Regions from separate parts of the Vibrio misgurnus genome, predicted to be linked through region 2. Evidence: predicted binding sites of a transcription regulator. Region 2 holds the regulator's gene; the other holds the start of a gene.

Region 1 (3,391 bases), on a different replicon from region 2:
GAAAATTGCCAATCATACCGGTCTGATTGGTGAGGCGTAGCGCTTGTTTTAGCTTGTCGCAAGCGAGTGGGTTATCGCCTTGAGTGCTGGCCAGTAAGGCTTGCACAATCAAGTTACGGTTCATATCGGTGACCAATTGATACTGTTCAGCTTGTTCTTGAATAAAGCTGAGAGTGGTATGTGCCTCGTTGAGTTCACCGAGTTGAATCTGTGCGCGAGCGATATTGCGCCACTGCAACTGAGAAAAATGGTTGCAGGCTTGTGCTGGGCGAATACTGGATTGTAGCCATTGGCGGATTTCGCTGTGGTTCTCTTTGGCTTGCCAATAGAGCAGTAAAGAGAGCGATGCGTTGGCTGTCCAATCAACATGATAAGTAGATTGTTTCAGCAGATGTTGGATTTGCTCAATAAACCGTCCTGCTTTGTCCAGCTCACCACGGCCAATCGCAATTCTGGCTAGCATCGAATAGCTGTGTAGGTGCTTACTTTGCGCGTGGTTATCTAGCACAGTGAGTCCTTGATAAGCAGCTTGTTCCGCCTCCTCTAAGCGGTTCCAACACCATAAAATTTGTGCGCGGATGCGTAATAAAAACTCATGCAGTGGTACTTGGTGCAGTTGCTGCTCTTCAATCAATTTAAACGCGTTATCTTGCACTTCATAAGCGGCTTGTACATAACCTTGTGCCAGCAAAATTTCGCTTTGTTGCAACAAAGCCCACAATGCCTGGTGATAAACTTGATATTGACGCGCCAGTTTTTCGGTCTGCTGCATCATGGAAAGCGCCCGGCTCAAATGGCCCAACACATGATTCACTTCACCGACCACTGAAGTGGCCACAATACGGCTACGATAGGTGGTGTGATCCAGTTGGCTCAAAGCCAGCTCGGCCAATTCTAATGCTTTTTCCGGCTCATTTTGGTTGATCGCCACTTGTGCGCGCAGTGCGTTAAACTCGCCTTGTTCTTTGGTGGAAAGTTTGACATTAAGCGCGGTCATCTCATTGGCGGCTTTCGCCAATAAAGCTCCTACATCATTATAACGGTGCTGACTTTGGGCGAGCCAAGCTTGCAGCATGCACAGTTTCGGCTCCCGATACAGCTGGCTTGGGGAGAGTTGATTAATGGCGGATTCCAGCACTTCTAGCTCGCCTTGGTTAAACATCTTCCAACCAAATTGGCTCAAAATACTGGCCAATAGTTCGCTATCTTGTGCTAAATGCGCATGACGCAAAGCTTGATGAGGGGTAGCTGCGTTTAACCAAGCTTTGGCCGCCGCGCGTTGTAAATCTTGCTCTTGCTGCGGAACGCGAGCTTGGCGTTGATGGGCCAAAAATTCGGCAAATAAGTTATGGAAGCGATACCAGTTGTTTTCTCCCTCTAAGGGCGAAATAAACAAGCCAAAGCGATTGAGTGATTCAATCATCGCCAGCGCATCATCACGTCCGGTGAGGCTACTCACCAAGGCATCGTCGAAGTGATCTAGGACGGAGCATTGCATTAAGAAATAGCGGGTTTCGTCATCGAGCAGATCGAACACTTCTTCGACCAAATAATCCCACAAATGAGAGTGATTAAAGTGTGCCACTGATTCAACAGTTTGCGCGAGCGTGCGCTGTTGGTGCTGAGCTTGGAGCGCGATTAATTGAAGTGCCGATGGCCAGCCTTCTACGTAGTCACGCAGATGGGTGGCTGTCAGTGTATCAATCCCATCGGCCACGCGTTGATTGAAAAAGCGCGTGGTTTCTTCGGTATCAAAGGCCAACAGTTCATTGCCAATCTCAATCATTAAGTCGCGTACGCGCAGATTGGCAGTGCCTAGCGGTGGAGTGGAACGGCTAGTAACCACGAGCGTTAAATTATCGGGCATGTGCTTGAGGAAAAAGCGCATCGCTTCATGAATGGTTTCATCACTGATTAAGTGATAGTCATCCAGCACTACATAACATTCATTGTGGTAATCGGCCAGTTCGGAAAACACTTCACTAAACAGTGAATGCAGCGAGGAGAATTGACGTTTCTCGGCTAATTTTTGGGCATTGGGGCAGGCATTATGGCTAGCTTTGTTGATTGCTTGCAGCAGATAGTTGATAAATCGAAACGGGTCGTTATCACTCTCATCAATGCTGTACCAACCGACATTCGGTTTATCCGACAACCACTGCGCGGCCATGGTGGTCTTGCCATAACCGGCTGGGGAGCGAAATAGCACTAATTTATAGCAGGTAGCGTGTTGCAATAAGTCCAGAACACGGGGGCGAACGATCGCATTATGCAAGCGTCCTGGGCGAGTTAACTTCGAAGGGATCCACATCTTCTTTCTCTCGTCTATTTACTACCAGAGCTTCATGCTCTTGGGGCAGATCATGTTCAGTGATCTGCGGGTGGGAGAGGTGAGTACGCGAGGCATATCACACTCAGATAGAGCGATGTTACTTGAAGTTATTCGGTGCGTTGATTGAGCCATGCTGAGTTTTTCGTGTTGTTCACGTTTTAGAGTTAACTACGCCCTAGATTTGTGAGTGTTATCACTAATTATACTTATCTGGCATCCGATTATTGGCTCATCCCCTACCTAATCTGCTGAAAAAATCGGTAATAACGAAGAGTTTATTGCGATCTATTTCACATAGTGAGTAATTGTTCAACAATCGAACAGCCAAACTTTTATTAAGCCTAACTATGGTTAATCAGTTGGAGGTGTGATCCGAATCACCGCTAGCGGTGATTCAGTTGCCGATTGATGCGATTCAGATCACTCACCACAGAAGACTGCGCCTCTACGCCTTGTTATCTCCTCCTAATTGGCCAGAAAAATAGGAGGATGTTTTGTGTACGTCATCAAGGCAGGATAGGGATCAGATGAATTAGAACCATAACCTGAGATTTCACAATGAAACCTACTCAACAGAAACAGTTTGACAAGAAGTTGTTCCAAGCCAACGTGAAGCGCCATTTGAGCGCGACTTACGCGACAACCGTGGAGCAGGCTTCTGCACGTGCTTGGTACTTAGCCATGGGACGCGCTTTGGCTGAATTTACTACCTTTGATCTGCTACAAACCGAGCAAGATCCACGCATCCTCAACAGCAAAGGTCTTAACTACCTATCGTTAGAATTTTTGATTGGCCGCTTAACCGGTAATAATTTGATCAGTATGGGCGTGTATGAAGCCGTGACCGAAGCGATGGGCGAGCTGGGACAAAACCTGACCGATCTACTGGAAGAAGAGCGCGATCCTTCTTTGGGTAATGGTGGCTTAGGCCGTCTGGCGGCCTGTTTTATGGACTCTTGCGCTGCGCAAGAGTACCCGACCGTGGGTTATGGTTTGCATTATGAATATGGTCTGTTTAAGCAGTCATTTGAACAGGGCCATCAGCAAGAAGCACCGGAT
Region 2 (3,391 bases):
CTCAAGTCAGTTTTGCTGAAAAGGTCTTTTTTGCTAACTCGGGGGCGGAAGCTAACGAAGCGGCCCTGAAACTGGCTCGTCGTTATGCGGCGGATGTGTATGGCGCTGAAAAATCGGAAATCATTGCTTTTAATCAAGGGTTTCATGGTCGCACTTTGTTTACCGTTTCGGTCGGTGGTCAAGCGGCCTATTCGGATGGTTTTGGGCCTAAACCGGGCGATATTGTGCATCTGCCTTATAATGATCTGGCGGCGTTACAAGCACAAATTTCTGATCGCACTTGCGCGGTGATGATGGAACCGCTGCAGGGCGAAGGCGGGATTATTGCGCCCAGCGGCGAATTTGTGCAAGCGGTACGCGAATTGTGTGACAAACACCATGCGCTGCTGATTTTTGATGAAGTACAAACTGGCAATGGTCGCACCGGTGATTTTTATGCCTATCAAGGGTTAGGGATCACGCCGGATATTCTTAGCACCGCCAAGTCGCTTGGTGGTGGTTTCCCGATTGGTGCGATTTTGACCACGGCGAAAATTGCGCAACATATGCAGGTTGGTGTGCACGGTTCGACTTATGGTGGCAATCCATTAGCGTGCGCGGTGGCGGAAGCGGTGGTCGATTTTGTGTCCCAGCCAGATATTTTGGCTGGCGTTCGGCAGCGTGAGCAGTGGATGCGTGCGGAGTTGGCAAAAATTAATCAAAAATATCACCTATTCCAAGAAGTGCGCGGTAAAGGCTTATTGCTGGGGGCGGTGTTGAATGAACAGTGGCAGGGCCGTGCACGAGATATTCTGCAAGCTGCCGGTCAGCAGGGTTTGCTGGTCTTGATGGCGGGAGCGAGTGTGGTGCGTTTTACTCCGTCATTAATCATTAGTCAGCAAGAGATTGCCGAGGGGATGGCGCGTTTAGATAGCGCTATCGCCACGCTGGTTGGTTAGTCATCCGCTGATACACTAAACTAAAAAAAGAGCCACCCAATGCAAAGGGTGGCTCTTTTTATCGATCTGGTGATCACGCAACAGTTAGCGAGTACCGTACACCACGATAGTTTTACCGTGAGCAGAGATCAGATTTTGCTCTTCTAGCATCTTGAGGATGCGGCCAACGGTTTCACGTGAACAGCCAACAATTTGACCAATCTCTTGACGGGTGATTTTGATCTGCATGCCATCAGGGTGGGTCATAGCATCAGGTTGACGTGCTAGGTTGAGCAGAGTTTGGGCAATCCGACCGGTGACGTCTAAGAACGCCAAGTCACCCACTTTTTGGCTAGTGACTTGCAGACGGCGAGCCATTTGACCTGAAAGGCGCATCAAAATATCAGGGTTAACCTGAATCAATTGACGGAATTTCTTAAATGAGATTTCAGCCACTTCACAAGGTGTTTTAGCTCGAACCCAAGCGGTACGCTCTTGGCCTTCTTCAAAGAGGCCCAGTTCACCGATGAAATCACCTTGGTTTAGGTAAGAGAGGATCATCTCTTTACCTTCTTCATCTTTAATCAGTACCGCGACTGAACCTTTAACGATGTAATACAGCGTTTCCGCTTTCTCACCCGCGTGGATCAGTGTGCTTTTTGATGGGTACTTATGAATGTGACAATGTGAAAGAAACCACTCTAGTGTTGGATCGGTTTGAGGTTTACCTAGAACCATAATTATCTCACTTCCTCTGCAGGGTACGCTTGCCGCTATCCATATTTTAGCGAAGCCTCAATTGGGTTTACTAGAATAAAAGGTGTTACCTAGTGCTGCAAGCTCTCTTATGTTTCGATTGAGAATAGTAGCGTCTTTCCAAAATGATTTCTTGATTTTAATCGTGTCACTGACCTGATTTGCTACGCAAAAATGTGCACATGATCACGGTATGAAAAGTAAGCATTCATAACTGGTCGGAGCTAGCCAATTTTTCCGGTTTCAATCAGTTGCTGCAGCAGTGGGCGTACAATTAAATCCATCGCAAAACTCATCTTGCCGCCGGGCACAACGATGGTGTTATGGCGTGACATAAATGAGCCATCAATCATCGCCAATAGGTATGGAAAATCAACGTTTTTAATGCCACGGAAGCGGATCACTACAAAACTCTCATCCAAGGTTGGGATGCCTTTCGCGTTGAGCGGGTTGGAGGTATCGACGGTCGGTACCCGTTGAAAGTTAATATGGGTGCGTGAAAATTGTGGGGTGATGAAGTTGAGGTAGTCATCCATTGAACGGACGATCGAATCCATCACTGCTTCACGTGAATGACCACGATCGCGGGTATCACGCACGTATTTCTGGATCCACTCAAGGTTAACAATCGGCACCATACCAATCAGAAAATCAACGTGCTGTGCAACATTGACTGCGCCATCAACCACACCACCGTGTAAGCCTTCATAAAACAGCACATCTGAGTTTTCTGGCAGCGCTTGCCAAGGGGTAAAGGTGCCTGGGATTTGATGGTATGGCACGGCTTCGTCAAACGAATGCAAGTAGCGGCGAACTTGGCCGGTGCCGCTTTTGCCATATTGACGAAAGAACTCTTCTAGCGCTGAGAAGTCGTTGGCTTGCGGACCAAAATAGCTGATATGGCGACCTTGTTCGCGGGCTTTGCGGATTTCACTATCCATTTCCGGGCGGGTGAAGCGATGAAAGCTGTCTCCCTCAACCCATGCTGGTTTAATGTTCATTATATTGAACATTTTACGAAACGCTTCTGAGGTGGTGGTAGTGCCGGCACCGGAAGAGCCGGTCACCGCAATGATGGGGTGTTTAGCTGACATGACAAACCTTGTCCTTAAGTCCTTGAATTGGGTGCCCACTTGGCTCCCGTTGCTCAATGACTATAGCACGGTCAAGGTTGTCGTCACTGCTGAGTTAAAATGGTTGGCATTTAATATCGACGCTTTCATGCAATTCGGAATAGACGATTGCCGCTTGCCCAGTTTGTAATTGAACGCGTACTTGGGCTATTTTGTCCTCCAGTGACACTTCTATATCGCCATAATCTGTACCTTCACGCAGCACAAATTCTCGGATCAAATTGTCGAGTGTTGCTGGCGCAATTTGTTGCCAGGGGATGATCATCAATACCTCTTGATTTGATAACAGATTGCTCGGCTTTCACCGAATAGGTTGCCGAGTGTCTGTGCTATCTCGCTGTCCATCAAGTGGTCCAGCGAGATAACCAGCGTCGGGGTTAGGCGGTTTGTGCGCTAGCGTGCTTTAAGCGTTAAATTGCTGTTCCATCTCTTCTAAGATTTCCTGTTCGCTCATCCAGGCTAGTTCGACTTGCTCTAGCTCGGATTTGGCGGCCGCTTGTTTGGCCAACACCTCAGTCAGGGTGGCTTTATTTTCGACTTGGTACAGGGCGCTATCCGCTAACTGGTTTTCCATTTCGCCGACTT

The links. Region 2 encodes CRP, which controls carbon source genes, mostly activating them, when cyclic AMP is high. Its sites were predicted from a motif close to TGTGANNNNNNTCACA; they were not measured.
Region 1: malT (HTH-type transcriptional regulator MalT) is a predicted target of CRP. The motif match lies at 2,515-2,530, and genes of this name have one in related genera.

The regions. Positions count from the first base shown of each region.
Region 1 covers NZ_CP113242.1:478,388-481,778, forward strand. Annotated here, with positions in the region: gene malT (HTH-type transcriptional regulator MalT) at 1-2,311, opposite strand, end outside; gene OOK74_RS13940 (glycogen/starch/alpha-glucan phosphorylase) at 2,891-3,391, shown strand, end outside.
Region 2 covers NZ_CP113241.1:2,214,509-2,217,899, reverse strand. Annotated here, with positions in the region: gene OOK74_RS10190 (aspartate aminotransferase family protein) at 1-938, shown strand, start outside; gene crp (cAMP-activated global transcriptional regulator CRP) at 1,023-1,655, opposite strand; gene OOK74_RS10180 (phosphoribulokinase) at 1,898-2,767, opposite strand; gene OOK74_RS10175 (YheU family protein) at 2,862-3,071, opposite strand; gene OOK74_RS10170 (ABC transporter ATP-binding protein) at 3,210-3,391, opposite strand, start outside.